DNA from 3 places in the Halomonas sp. HMF6819 genome. Region 2 is predicted to be linked to each of the others. Evidence: predicted binding sites of a transcription regulator. Region 2 holds the regulator's gene; each other region holds the start of a gene.
What was found. The regulator sigma-54, encoded in region 2, starts transcription at its own class of promoters, with help from an activator protein. The targets are predictions, from matches to a motif close to TGGCACNNNNNTTGCTNT.
Positions count from the first base shown of each region.

Region 1 (4,623 bases), on a different contig from region 2:
CCGCGAAGAGGCTGCCGCCGGCCACGAAATGCCGCTACAGTACTACACGGTAGAGGCGCATCGCGGCGCCCTGGCGCTGCCGCCTTTCATGCGCGCCGCCTTCGCCTAGCGCTCATCGAACGGGCAGCACGTTGACGAGGCCGGGCATTGCCCGGCCTTTTTGGTGGTTTTTTGCAGATCGCACGACCCCCAACCAGAGAGGGCAATAACAATGAACAATCAATACCGATACCGCGGTGTGGCCGGCGTGCTGGCGGCGGGGCTGTTACTCCCGGGGCTTGCGATGGCCAGCACGCTCGAAACGGTCAAGGAGCGCGGGGCGCTGCGCTGCGGGGTCAACGCCGCCCAGCCCGGCTTTTCGGCGCTGGACGATGAAGACACCTACCGGGGGCTGGATACCGACATCTGCCGGGCGGTGGCCGCCGCCGCGCTCGGCGAAGGCGCGCGCGTCGAGTTCGTGCCGCTCGATTCCGTCGAGCGCTTCGCCGCTCTTCAGTCCGGCGAGGTCGATGTGCTCGCTCGCACCACGACCTGGACCTCGAGCCGTGATACCACGCTTGGCCTTCACTTCACAGGGGTGAGCTACTTCGATGGCCAAGCGTTCATGGTGGCAAGCGACCTGGGCGTGCAGAGCGCCCGCGAGCTCGATGGGGCGGCGATATGCACCCAGTCCGGCACCACCAGCGAGCTCAACCTGGCCGACTATTTCCGCCGCCACAATATGGCGTTCGAGGCGGTGGTATTCGACGCGCCGGAACAGTCGATCATCGGCTTCGAAGAGGGTCGCTGCGACGTGCTGAGTTCGGACTCTTCGCAGCTTTACGCCCAGCGCATGCAGCTTGCCGACCCAGACATGGCGGTGGTGCTGCCCGAGGTCATTTCGAAAGAGCCGCTGGGCCCGGCGGTGCGCCAGGGTGACGATCAGTGGTTCAACATCGTCAAGTGGTCGCTTTATGCGCTGCTCAACGCCGAGGAGCTGGGCGTGAGCCAAACCAACGTCGACGAAATGCTCGAGGATGACTCACCTGAGGTGATGCGTCTTCTGGGCCGCGACGGCGATTTTGGCGAGGGGATGGGGCTTAACGCGGACTGGGCATATCAAATCATCAAGCAGGTCGGTAACTACGCCGACGCCTTCGATCGCAGCGTTGGCGTGGGCTCACCGTTTAATATTGGCCGCGGGCTAAACGCGCTATGGAAAGATGGCGGTTTGCAGTACGCCCCGCCCATTCGCTAGGCGCGCCGGCGCTATTTGACTGTTTTTACTGAGCGAATTTCAAACAAGCGTTTGGAAGCCGCACTAAAAGTGGGCAACGCGTAGCCGATTGCGCACCGTTTTACAGCACAACTTTGGTCATAACGTTGGCGCTTTTGCGTTGAAAAGCGCTGAATGAGTCGACAGGCCCTTTCTGGCATCTTCCTTGCTAGCGTTATGGGTGTCGTAGATCGATGCCTATAACGATATTCAAATAACGAGGACGGGAAACACCATGTTCAATAAAAAAAACGCGGTACTGCTGGCCTCCGCCGGTGCTCTCACCCTATCCGGTGTAGCGAGCGTTCAGGCGGACGTATTGGAAGATACGCGCTCACGAGGCGCCGTGCAGTGTGGCGTCAGCGACGGCTTGCCGGGCTTCTCAGCCCCCAACGATAGCGGCGAGTGGCAGGGGCTCGACGTCGATATCTGTCGCGCCGTGGCCGCCGCGGTGCTGGGCGATGCCGACGCGGTCAACTACATCTCGCTCAACGCCGTCGAGCGCTTCACCGCGCTGCAGTCCGGCGAAGTCGACGTGCTGTCGCGTAATACCACCTGGACCACCACCCGCGACACGACGCTGGGCCTCAACTTCGCCGGCGTCACCTTCTACGACGGCATCGGCTTCATGGTCAACCGCGACTTGGGGCTCAGCGGCGCCGATGAACTCGACGGCGCGGCAATCTGTATTCAATCCGGCACCACCACCGAGCTCAACGTGGCGGACTACTTCCGCGCCAACGACATGGCCTTCGACCCGATCGTTTTCGATACCTCAGAGCAAACCGTTGGCGGCTTCCAGTCCGGGCGCTGCGACGTGCTGACCTCGGACTCCTCCCAGCTGGCCGCGCTGCGCATTCAGCTCGACGACCCGGAAGGCGCCGTCATTCTTCCGGACATCATTTCGAAAGAGCCGCTGGGCCCGGTGGTGCGCCAGGGCGACGACACCTGGTTCAACATCGTCAAGTGGTCGCTGTTTGCGATGCTCAACGCCGAAGAGTACGGCATTAGCTCTGAAAACGTCGACGACATGATGGACAGCGAAAACCCGGACGTCGCACGCATCCTGGGGCAGGATGGCAACTACGGCGAAGGCATGGGTCTTGAAGCCGACTGGGCCTACAACATCATCAGCCAGGTCGGTAACTACGCCGAGATCTACGACCGTAACGTCGGCATGGACTCACCGCTTGAGATCGAACGCGGTATCAACGCGCTGTGGAACCAGGGCGGCTTCCACTACGCACCGCCGATTCGCTAAGCGTCTCGCAAGACCCGGCCCGCCGCGCATCGCCCGGCGGGCCGTTTGATCGATTCTGCCGTATCGCGGAGACGCCTTCATGTCAGCAAGACCAACCACTCGCCCGGTGGGCCACAAGCCCCCCTTCTGGCGAGACCGCGCCAAGCGCGCGCTCATTTTTCAGGTGCTGGTGGTAGCGGCCGTCGCCGTCTTTTTGCTCTATATCGTGGGCAACACCCAGCAGAACCTGGCCGCCCGCGGCATCACCACGGGCTTCGGCTTTCTGGACAACACCGCCGGGTTTGGCATCGTTCAGAGCCTGATCGACTACTCCTCGCAGAGCACCTACGGGCGCACCTTCTTCGTCGGGCTGCTCAACACGCTGCTGGTGGGCGGGCTTGGCGTGCTCGCGGCGACCATCATTGGTTTCGTCGTCGGGATCGCCAGGCTCTCGCCCAACTGGCTGATCGCCAAGCTGGCCGCCGCCTACATCGAGACCTTTCGTAATATCCCGCTGCTGCTGCAGATCTTTTTCTGGTACTTCGCCGTACTGCGCACGCTCCCCGGCGCCCGCGATAGCGTGTCGCTGGGCGAGGTCATCTTCTTGAACGTGCGCGGGCTCTACCTGCCCAAGCCGCTGTTCGAGTCCGGCTTCGGGCTGATTCCCGCTGCTTTTTTGGTCGCGATCGTCGCCAGTATTGCATTGCTCGTGTGGAACAAGCGCCGCCACGAGGCCACCGGTAAGCGCCTGCCCGCCTACTGGATAGCGCTTTTACTGCTGATTGGCCTGCCGCTTTTGGTGCTGCTCGCCACCGGCGTGCCGATCACCTGGGACGTGCCGGCACTGGGCGGCTTCAACTTCCGCGGCGGCGTGACGGTGATTCCGGAGTTTCTGGCGCTGTGGCTGGCGCTTTCGATCTACACCGCCTCGTTCATCGCCGAGATCGTGCGCTCGGGTATCCAGGCGATCTCCCACGGCCAAACCGAAGCCGCTCAGGCGCTGAGCCTGCCGCGCAATCTGATTCTGCGGCTGGTGGTGGTGCCTCAGGCGATGCGAGTGATCATTCCGCCGCTCACCAGCCAGTATTTGAACCTGATCAAGAACTCGTCGCTGGCGACGGCCATCGGCTATCCGGATCTGGTATCGGTGTTCGCCGGTACCACGCTGAACCAGACCGGCCAGGCCATCGAGGTCATCGCCATGACCATGGCGGTCTATCTGACCATCAGCCTTACGGTTTCCATGTTCATGAACTGGTTCAACGCCCGCGTGGCGCTGGTCGAACGCTAGGCGAGGATGACACCCATGATTCACAATAAAACCATGATCGACCAGCGCCCGGCGCCGAAAAGCACCATTGGCCCGATGGCGTGGCTGCGCGGCAATCTTTTCAACGGCCCGGTCAATACGCTGTTCACGCTGGTCGGGCTCTACGTGCTGTACCTGCTGGTGGTACCCACCGTGCAGTGGGCGATCATCGACGCCAACTGGGTCGGTACCACGCGCGAGGACTGCACCCGCGAAGGCGCCTGTTGGGTATTCGTCAAGGCGCGCTTTACCCAGTTCATCTACGGGCTCTACCCGCGCTCGGAGCTTTGGCGCGCCAACATCGTCTTCGTCGGCTTTTTCGCGCTGATTGCCTGGCTTGCCATTCCGCGCCTGCCGCTCAAGCGCTGGGTGGCGGTGTTCGCGCTGGTGGTGTTCCCGGTGATCGCCTACGTGCTGCTTCACGGCGGCCATTTCGGCCTGCCGCGGGTGCCGACCCACCGCTGGGGTGGTCTGATGCTGACGCTGCTGCTGGCCTCGGTCGGCATGATCGGGGCGCTACCGATCGGCATCGTGCTGGCACTCGGGCGGCGCTCGAGCATGCCGATCGTCAAAAGCTTTTCGGTGGTGTTCATCGAGTTCTGGCGTGGCGTGCCGCTGATCACCGTGCTGTTCATGGCCTCGGTGATGCTGCCGCTGTTTCTGCCCTCGGATCTCTCCGTCGACCGGCTGATCCGCGCGCTGATCGGGATCACGCTATTTCAAAGCGCCTACATGGCCGAAGTCATTCGCGGCGGGCTGCAAGCGATTCCGCGCGGCCAGGACGAAGCCGCTGCCGCACTCGGCATGACCTACTGGAAG
Region 1 covers NZ_JBIQVY010000003.1:359,519-364,141, reverse strand. Annotated here, with positions in the region: gene speE (polyamine aminopropyltransferase) at 1-109, shown strand, start outside; gene ACGLWX_RS11765 (amino acid ABC transporter substrate-binding protein) at 212-1,237, shown strand; gene ACGLWX_RS11760 (amino acid ABC transporter substrate-binding protein) at 1,491-2,516, shown strand; gene ACGLWX_RS11755 (amino acid ABC transporter permease) at 2,596-3,786, shown strand; gene ACGLWX_RS11750 (amino acid ABC transporter permease) at 3,802-4,623, shown strand, end outside.
Region 1: ACGLWX_RS11760 (amino acid ABC transporter substrate-binding protein) is a predicted target of sigma-54. The motif match lies at 1,411-1,428, and genes of this name have one in related genera.

Region 2 (4,623 bases):
TTCTGAGTCTGCCGGTAGACGTGCACTTTCGACTCGAAACGCTGCGCGCAGGTCACGAGTTTGGTGGCGGCGCGGGCGTGCAGGCCGCGCTGGTTGGTCAGTGTCAAACGTCTTTCTGGCACCTGTTTCCCTATTTGTTGCTTATTCTCGCCCCGGCGTCCGGCCCTGGCGCGATGTTGGTGAGGTGGTATCAATGGCCGCGGGCGAATCCATTGTGTCGTTCAGGCTAAAGTGAAGCCCCAGCTCGCGGTGACGCACTTGAACGCCGCCACGCGAGGCGACCAGATCCTCGGCCAGCCGGTCGACCATGTAGACCGAGCGGTGCTGGCCGCCGGTGCAGCCGATCGCGACGGTCATGTAGCTGCGCTGGCTATTCTGGTAGGCGGGCAGCCACTTCTCAAGCCAGTCGAGAATGTCCTGGCGCATGTCGCCGACCACCGAGTAGGTCTCCAGAAAGCCGATGATTTCGCTATCGCGACCCGTGTGGGGGCGCAGCGTCGGATCCCAGTAGGGGTTGGGCAGGCAGCGAATGTCGAAGACGATATCGGCGTCCAGCGGCACCCCGCGTTTGTAGCCAAAGGACTCAAGCGTCAGCGTAAGCTGGCTTTGGCGCTGGTGCCCGAGCTGGTCGGTGATGCGTCGGCGCAGGTCGTGGACCGTGAGCCGCGACGTGTCGATCATCAGATCGGCCAGCTCGCGAATGCCGAACAGCGTCTGCTCCTCCTGGGAGATCGCCTCTTCCAGGGTCATGTCGCTGTCGCGAGTAAGCGGGTGGCGCCGCCGGGTGGCGGAGTAGCGCTCGAGCAGCGTGCGCGCATCGGTGGTCAGGTAAATGACCTGAACGCGGGTGCTGCCGCTTTTGATGTCCTGGAGCAGCGCCGGAAAGCGCTCAAGTGCGGTAGGCAGGTTGCGTGCATCGATGCTCACCGCCAAGTGCGTGCGCTCACCCTGCTGGCCAAGCTCCTCGACCAGCGAGCCCAATAGCATTGCCGGCAGGTTGTCGATGGCGTAGTAGCCCAAATCTTCCAGCGCTTGCAGCGCAATGGACTTCCCCGACCCGGAGCGGCCGCTGATGATCACAAGTTGCATCGTGTCTCTCTTCGGTCAGTGAGCGCATTAATCGGCACGCCGGGCGTAAGCACAATTGAAGGGGCCGGGAAAACGAGGGCGGTGGTTACCGCTTTTCCTGCTCGCGAATGCGGGCGGTGACCAGCTCTAGAAGCTCGCGCTGGCTTTCACACTTACGAAACTGCGCGCGGGTCGTGGCGTCGTTCATGATGGTGGCGACCTGCCCCAAAAGCGTCAGATGCGTATCGTCCGCCTCTTCCGGTACCAGCAGCACGAACACCAAATCGACCGGGTCGCCGTCGATGGCGTCGAAATCCACCGGCTCGGCGAGCTTTAAAAAGCCGGCGATCGGCGCGCTGCAGTGTGGGCTTCGGGCGTGGGGGATTGCGACCCCGTTCCCTATGCCGGTGCTGCCAAGGCGCTCGCGGCCGATCAAGCGGCTAAAGACTTCCTGGCTATCCAGGCTCGGTGTGTTTTGGGCGATGAACGTGCTGAAGAACTCCAGCACACGCTTTTTGCTGCCCCCGGGGACGTCGAACAGCACGCGCTCCGGGGGGAGTATGGTTTCCAGGGTCATTGAATTAACGCACGCCAGCGCCCTGGGCGCGGGCCTGTGCTTTTTCCTTGTGTTTTACCAGTTGGCGGTCGAGCTTGTCGGCCAGGGCGTCGATGGCGGCATACATGTCGTTGTCCTGAGCTTCGGCGTGTACGTCGGCGCCGGAAGCGTGCAGCGTACAGGCGGCTTGCTGACGCTCCTTTTCGATCGACAGCGTCACGTGCACGGTGGTGATGTTGTCGTAATGGCGTTCGATACGCTCGAGTTTCTCGTTGACGTAGTCACGCAGGGCGTCTGTCAGTTCCAGGTGATGACCGGTAATGTTCACTTGCATCGACGTGCTCCTAATCCAGGACTGTTCTTCGATTGTAACCCTTTTTCCGTCATTGCAAAGCCCTGCCGGCAAGTTTCCCGTTTAACGTAAACGGCGCCGCTCGCTGGAGGAGGGAATGCCCATCGCTTCGCGGTATTTGGCCACGGTACGTCTGGCCACGTTGATGCCGTTGGCCTCAAGCAGCGTGACCAGGTGGCTGTCCGACAGCGGTTTGCCCGGCGTTTCCTCTTGAATCAGCTTTTTGAGCCGGGCGCGGATCGCGGTGCTGGAATGGCTGTCGCCGCCATCCTGTCCGCTGACTTGGCTCGAGAAAAAGTACTTGAGTTCGAACACGCCGCGGGGCGTGTGAATATATTTTTGCGTCGTTACCCGCGAGATCGTCGATTCGTGCATCTCCACCGCTTCGGCGATATCGGCGAGAATCAGCGGCTTCATCGCCTCTTCACCGCGCTCGAGAAAGCCGATCTGACGAGTGATGATTTCGCGGCCAACGCGAAGCAAGGTGTCGTTTCGACTCGACAGACTCTTGATCAGCCAGCGCGCCTCCTGCAGGTGCTCCTTCAAAAACTGGTTGTCCTGACTCTTGTCGGCGCGTTTGATGAGGCTGGCGTAGTCCGGCTGCACACGCAGTTTGGGCAGCGCCTCCGGGTTGAGCTCGAGATGCCAGCCTTCCTGGTCGTGGCGAACCACCAGATCCGGGGTGATGTAGCTTTGGTTGGTGGCGCCGAAGGCGCTGCCCGGGCGCGGGTCGAGGCTTCGAATTAGCCGGACGACGTCGTCGAGCTGCTCGTCGTCTAGGCTCAGGCGGCGTTTCAATAGGCGCAGGTCGTTTTTGCCTAGTGCCTCTAGAAACTGACGCACCAGGCGCCGCGCCTGCATCAGAAGCGGGGTGTCGTCGGCGAGTGCCGCCAGCTGAAGCAACAGGCACTCGCGCAAATCGCGGGCGAACACGCCAGTGGGCTCGAACTGCTGCACGCGCAGCAGGACGTTTTCCACCTCCCGCTGGCTCAGGCCATCGAGACCCTGGGCCTTGAGGCCTTCGCGAATGTCGTTAAGCGGTTGGGTCAGATAGCCGTTGGCGTCCAGCGCATCGATCAGACTTTCGGCAATGGCGTAGTCCCGGGGGCTGGTATCCGTCATCGCCAACTGCCACAACAGGTGCCCCTGGAGGCTTTGCCCTGCGGCCTGGCGCTCGAAATCCGGGCCTTCGCCGCTACCGCCTGCGGCCATGTCCTGGTAGGTGTCGGACCATTCGCTGTCGGTGGCAAGCTCCTGGGGGATGCTCTCTTCCCACTCGGTTTCCGGCGTTTCCAGGGTTTTCTCTTCGCCGAACTCGTCTTCCTGCTCCAAAAGCGGGTTGGCGTCGAGCGCCTGCTGGATCTCCTGGCGCAGGTCCAACGTCGAGAGCTGCAGCAGGGCGATGGCCTGCTGCAACTGCGGTGTCATGGTCAGCTGCGTACCGACGCGCAGCTGTAGAGAAGCTTTCATGACCATCGAAGAACCACTCGTTACTCGTAAAGCTCCACACTAGAGCGAGACGGAGTTCGACGCAAGTGCAATAAATATGCCACTAACCGGAACTTTATGGTTGTCACCGAGTTAGAGACGAAAATCCGCCCCCAGATAGACCTCGCGCACCTTCTGGTCGTTTAGAATCGCCTCGGCGTTACCGCTTGCAATGATGTGGCCGTCGCCGACGATATAGGCGATGTCGCAAATATCCAGCGTCTCGCGGACATTGTGGTCGGTGATCAGCACGCCGATATGGCGCGCCTTGAGCGCGAGGATGATCGACTTGATCTCGCCGACCGAAATCGGGTCCACCCCGGCGAAGGGTTCGTCGAGCAGGATGAAGGCCGGATCGGTGGCCAGCGACCGGGCGATTTCTACTCGGCGCCGCTCGCCGCCGGAAAGGCTCATACCCAGATTGTCACGAATATGGGTGATGTGAAAATCTTCCAGCAGCTGCTCCAAACGCGCCTGGCGGGCGGCTCGGTCCAGCTCCTTGCGCGTCTCCAGAATGGCCATGATGTTGTCGGCCACCGAGAGCTTTCTAAAGATCGACGCCTCCTGGGGCAGGTAGCCGATACCGGCGATGGCGCGCTCGTGCATCGGTGCTCGGGTCAAATCCAGCTCGTCGATACCTACGCTTCCGGCATCCGCCTTGACCAGCCCGACGATCATGTAAAACGAGGTGGTCTTGCCCGCCCCGTTGGGGCCGAGCAGCCCCACGACGCTGCCCTGAGTGATCTCCAGGTTGATATCCTTGACCACCCGGCGGCGTTTGTAGCTCTTGGCCAGATGGCGGGCGTGAAGCGTTTTGACCGCTTCGGGTTGGGTGCTCGACACGGTGACTCTCCTATTGCGCCGGCTGCAGCGTCATGCGAATGCGCTGGTTTTCACCGCCGCTGACGTCAGAGCGCGCCTGAACCACTTCGCGATCGATGAAATACTCGAGCCGCCCGCCCTGAAAGCGGTCGCTGCGCTGGGTGAGCTCGGCCTGGTCGATCAGCTCGACCCGGCGCTCGCTGACGTGATAAATGATTCGCCGCGCCCAGCCTTCCATTGGCGCCGGCTCGCCTTCGAGCTGGTTGCGAAGGTAGGCGCGCTCGCCGGTGGCGGTGGCTTGGGAGAGCTCGCCGGCATCGTTGCGCGTGATCTCTAC
Region 2 covers NZ_JBIQVY010000001.1:466,222-470,844, reverse strand. Annotated here, with positions in the region: gene ACGLWX_RS02235 (HPr family phosphocarrier protein) at 1-122, opposite strand, end outside; gene rapZ (RNase adapter RapZ) at 142-1,089, opposite strand; gene ACGLWX_RS02225 (PTS sugar transporter subunit IIA) at 1,175-1,645, opposite strand; gene hpf (ribosome hibernation-promoting factor, HPF/YfiA family) at 1,650-1,958, opposite strand; gene ACGLWX_RS02215 (RNA polymerase factor sigma-54) at 2,040-3,452, opposite strand; gene lptB (LPS export ABC transporter ATP-binding protein) at 3,558-4,307, opposite strand; gene lptA (lipopolysaccharide transport periplasmic protein LptA) at 4,318-4,623, opposite strand, start outside.

Region 3 (4,623 bases), on a different contig from region 2:
ATCAGACGCTGCTGGTGCTTCCGACATGCCGAGCGAGCTTGGTGAGCCGCTGCTCGACCAGCAGGCCGTTCCGGTGCTGCCGGTGGCGCTGGAGCTCGAACCGGGGTGGAGCACGACCGCTCCATTTGCCGGGCTGGAAAACGCGCGGTTCGAGGTGCTCGACGTGACACCGGAGTATGCCTATATCGATATCGTCGCCGAGGAGGCGGGCACTTCTCTGGCGGGGCTGGTCAAGCTCGATCGAACAACGGGTTGGATTCAGAACCAGGTAGTGACCACGCATACAGCGCTTTCGCCCTCGGTCGATACGTCGGCCGAATCGCTTTTTCGAACAACGGCCTTCGTTCCGCTGGAGGCACAGGAGGAGATGGCGAATCCCTACTATACCAGCATGCTATATTTTGGTTCGTGGGAGGCCGGGCTACGTGACGGTCGGGGCGCAAAGCCGGCCAGCGAAGCGGTCGTTTTCGACGCAACAAGCTCGCTAGATGTCGGGGAGAACTATCTTTTGTTAGAGCTGCGCCAGTCAGTGCAGACGCCCGACGCTATCGGACATCTGAAAGTCACCGAACTTGAATTGAAGGATGCTTCCGGCGAGCCGGTCGACGTGCAGACCATCCTCATGCCGATGACGGTCACCGATACTGCCGACGGCGTCATTTCGTCATTTGCTGTCCAAGCGCTCTCCCTGACGGACACCCGAGAGCTGCTCGGTCGTATCGAGACGGCGACGGCGCACATTGAGTGGCGACCGGCCACCCGCCAGCACCTGACGCTCGTTCCGGATGACGAAGGGGTGGCTCACGTGCGCCATGATGAAATCGAGGCGGACATCAGGCCCTTGCCAGAGGGTAGGGCGGAGTTAGTAGTAACGGGCTCGCCCCAGGATCGCACTCGCTGGAGAGTCACCAGCGATGAGGAAGTAACCGGCCGGGTGTACGCCTATGAGCGGGGGCCGAGCTGGCTGACGCCCGGCGAAAGTCGGAATCGCCAACTGGCGTCGGCGCACCCTGAAGGGCGGCGCATCGTGCTCTCCTCCATGCCCACCCAAGTCGATCTATGGGTCGATCAGTTCGAAGACGCGCCAGCGGCGACGCACGTCGTGGAGTTTAACCGCGATGGGAAAGAGTAACCGACTCGCTTCAACGGTGCCTGCTTTACGTTCGAAAAGGCACCGCTGAAAAGAATCGTTTTGGTGCGGACGGTTATTTTGGTGCATCGAAAACGTGCTTGGCGGGGAGTTGCGCGCGCCAGTCTGGTGCGCAAGGGTTTGATTAAGCGTTCCTCATTGTTTTTAAGCATATGATATTGCTTGTTTAATGGTGGAAAGCTTTAGTTTGGCGCATGCCTTGCAAACGTTATGAGCGATACCTTTGGGCGTTTGCCCGAAGGTTCTGCGCTCAAATAACGAGCCCTCTGTAGGGGGCGCAAGGAGACTCAAGTGGCCCAACCAACGCATTCTCTCTCTCGCCGTTTCATGATCACCGCCGTGGCCGCCGCCGTTCTGGGCGCCGGTACCCAAGCCGTTGCCCAGGAAAGCGACGACCCGATCAAGGTCGGTATCCTGCACTCGCTCTCCGGCACCATGGCGATCAGCGAGTCGACGCTGAAAGACACCGTCGAAATGCTCATCGAGCAGCAGAACGAAGCGGGTGGGTTGCTTGGTCGCGACCTGGAAGCCGTGGTCGTCGATCCGGCTTCCAACTGGCCGCTGTTCGCCGAGCGCGCCCGAGAGCTGCTGGCTCAGGAAGAGGTCGACGTCATCTTCGGTAACTGGACCTCCGTTTCGCGCAAGGCGGTGCTGCCGGTGGTCGAGGAGCTCAACGGCCTGCTGTTCTACCCGGTGCAGTACGAAGGCGAGGAGTCCTCGGAGAACGTCTTCTACACCGGCGCGGCGCCCAACCAGCAGGCGATTCCCGCCGTCGATTATCTGATCAACGAAGTCGGCATCGAGCGCTTCGCCCTGGTCGGCACCGACTACGTCTATCCGCGCACCACCAACCGCATTCTGGAAGCCTACCTGCAGGACGAGCACGGCGTGGCGGAAGAGGACATCATGGTCAACTACACGCCCTTCGGCCATTCGGACTGGCAGAACATCGTCTCGGAAATTCGCCGCTTCGGCGAAGAGGGCAAGCCCACTGCGGTCGTCTCGACCATCAACGGCGACGCCAACGTGCCGTTCTACCGTGAGCTTGCCAACCAGGGCATCGACGCCGCCGACATTCCGGTCATCGCCTTCTCGGTAGGCGAGCAGGAGCTTTCCGGGATCGATACGGGCCCGCTGGTTGGCCACCTGGCGGCCTGGAACTACTTCATGAGCGTGGACACCGACGAGAATTACGACTTCATCGATGCCTGGATCGATCATACCGGCGATGAGATGTCGGTGACCAACGACCCGATGGAAGCCCACTACATTGGCTTCAACATGTGGGCGGAAGCGGTGCGCAAGGCGGGCACGGTGGATGTCGACGCGGTGAAGGACGCCATCATCGGTGTCACCGTGCCGAACCTGTCCGGCGGCTATGCGGCCATGATGCCCAACCACCACATCACCAAGCCGGTGCTGATCGGCGAGATCCAGGACAACGGTCAGTTCGACATCGTCTGGCAAACGCCGTCGACGGTTGCCGGCGACGCCTGGTCCGACTATCTGCCCGGCTCCCGCGATCTGATCGCTGACTGGCGCAAGCCCATGGAGTGCGGCAACTTCAACGTCGTCAACGGCTCCTGCGGTGGCAGCACCGCCGCGGAAGAAGCCGAAGCGGCGCTGGCCGAGTAACGCTCCCTTCACCCGGGCCGCAGCCGCGGCCCGGGGCACGCCACCTCCAACTTACACTTAAAGGAACAACCCATGAGGCGCTTCCTTTTCTGGGCGCTGCTGTGTCTGCTGGCCGGCTTTTTGCCAAGTGCCGCGGCACAAACCAGCGCACAAGACAGTGACCCCGGCTATTCGCTGCTCGAAACCCTGAACGTCGACTCGTACCGCGACAAGGGCGAGGCGATCACCGCGATTTTGCAAAGCGATGACGAGCGTGCCCGGGGCTGGCTGCAGGCGCTGCTCGACGGCCGTTTGCAGCGCGCGGGTGACGGCAGCTTCGTCATCGTGCTGAACAATACCGGGCGCAGCTGGCCCGTCGAAGATGCGCTCAGCGGCGAGCCGCTGGGTGAGATGTCGCGCCGCGAGCTCGACCGCATCGGGATCAACAACGCGCTGCGCAATCAGCTCCGAAGCGCCATCGCCGTGGTGGATCTCTACTCGCCCAACGTCGAGCGCCGGCGGACCTCCGCCGACCGCCTGCTGGGCGAAGTGGACGATGAGCTCTTTGACACCCTGACACCGCTGATCGAGGACGCCGAGGACGACTACGTGCGCCGGCGCCTGATTCAGGCGGTCGCAATTTATCAAACCGAAAACGGTGAGATGGCAGGCGTCGAGGCGCTGGCCGGAAGCCTGCACCCGCGCGCCCGCGTGGCGCTGAACCGCGCCACCAATGCCGAGAACCCGGCGGTGGCGGACGCCGCCCGCGCCGCACTTGCAAGCGTCGAGCAGAACTTGAAGATCAACCGCGGCGTCGAGACGCTCTACTTCGGCCTGAGCCTTGGCTCGGTGCTGGTGCTCTCCGCCATTGGCCTGGCCATTACCTTTGGCGTGATGGGGGTGATCAACATGGCCCACGGCGAGCTAATGATGCTCGGCGCCTACACCACTTGGATGATGCAGCAGCTCTTGCCCGGCCAGCCCGGGCTTGCGCTGATGCTCTCGATTCCCGCCGGCTTTCTGGTGGCCGCGCTTGCCGGTATCGCCATCGAGCGCAGCGTGATCCAGTTTCTCAAGGGCCGCCCACTTGAAACGTTGCTTGCCACTTTCGGTATCAGCCTGATCCTGCAGCAGCTGGTGCGCACGGTGATATCGCCGCTCAACCGTACGGTGATCACGCCGGAGTGGATGAGTGGGTCGCTGGTCATCAACGATGCGCTATCGCTGACGCTCAATCGCTTGTTCGTGATGGGTTTTGCGCTGCTGGTCTTTGTCGCTCTGATGCTGATCATGCGCCGTACGCGTTTGGGCCTCGAGGTGCGCGCGGTGACGCAAAACCGCGCCATGGCGCGTTCCATGGGTATTCGCGCGACCAGGGTCGATATCATGACCTTCGCGCTGGGCTCTGGCGTTGCCGGGCTTGCCGGCGTGGCGCTTTCCCAGCTCACCAACGTCGGGCCGAATCTGGGCCAGAACTACATCATCGATTCTTTCATGGTGGTGGTGTTTGGCGGCGTAGGGAATCTGTGGGGCACGCTGGTGGCGGGGCTTTCGCTTGGCGTGATCAACCAGATCCTTGAGCCCTGGGCGGGGGCAGTGCTGGCCAAGATCATCGTGCTGGTGTTCATCATCCTGTTCATTCAAAAGCGCCCGCGGGGACTCTTCCCGCAGAAGGGCCGCGCGGCAGAGGGTTAACCGATGACCTTTCAGGCAACCTCGAGCCGCTTCTGGCTCACCCGCCCATTCACCGAGCGCGCCACCCAGCTGTTTCTCGGCGTACTGTTTGCCGCGCTGCTGATCGTCACCGTGCTGCACGTGGCCGTGCCGCAAGGCAGCGCCCTGCACGTGAACGCCTACAC
Region 3 covers NZ_JBIQVY010000003.1:404,124-408,746, forward strand. Annotated here, with positions in the region: gene ACGLWX_RS11950 (hypothetical protein) at 1-1,132, shown strand, start outside; gene urtA (urea ABC transporter substrate-binding protein) at 1,478-2,785, shown strand; gene urtB (urea ABC transporter permease subunit UrtB) at 2,858-4,459, shown strand; gene urtC (urea ABC transporter permease subunit UrtC) at 4,463-4,623, shown strand, end outside.
Region 3: urtA (urea ABC transporter substrate-binding protein) is a predicted target of sigma-54. The motif match lies at 1,339-1,356, and genes of this name have one in related genera.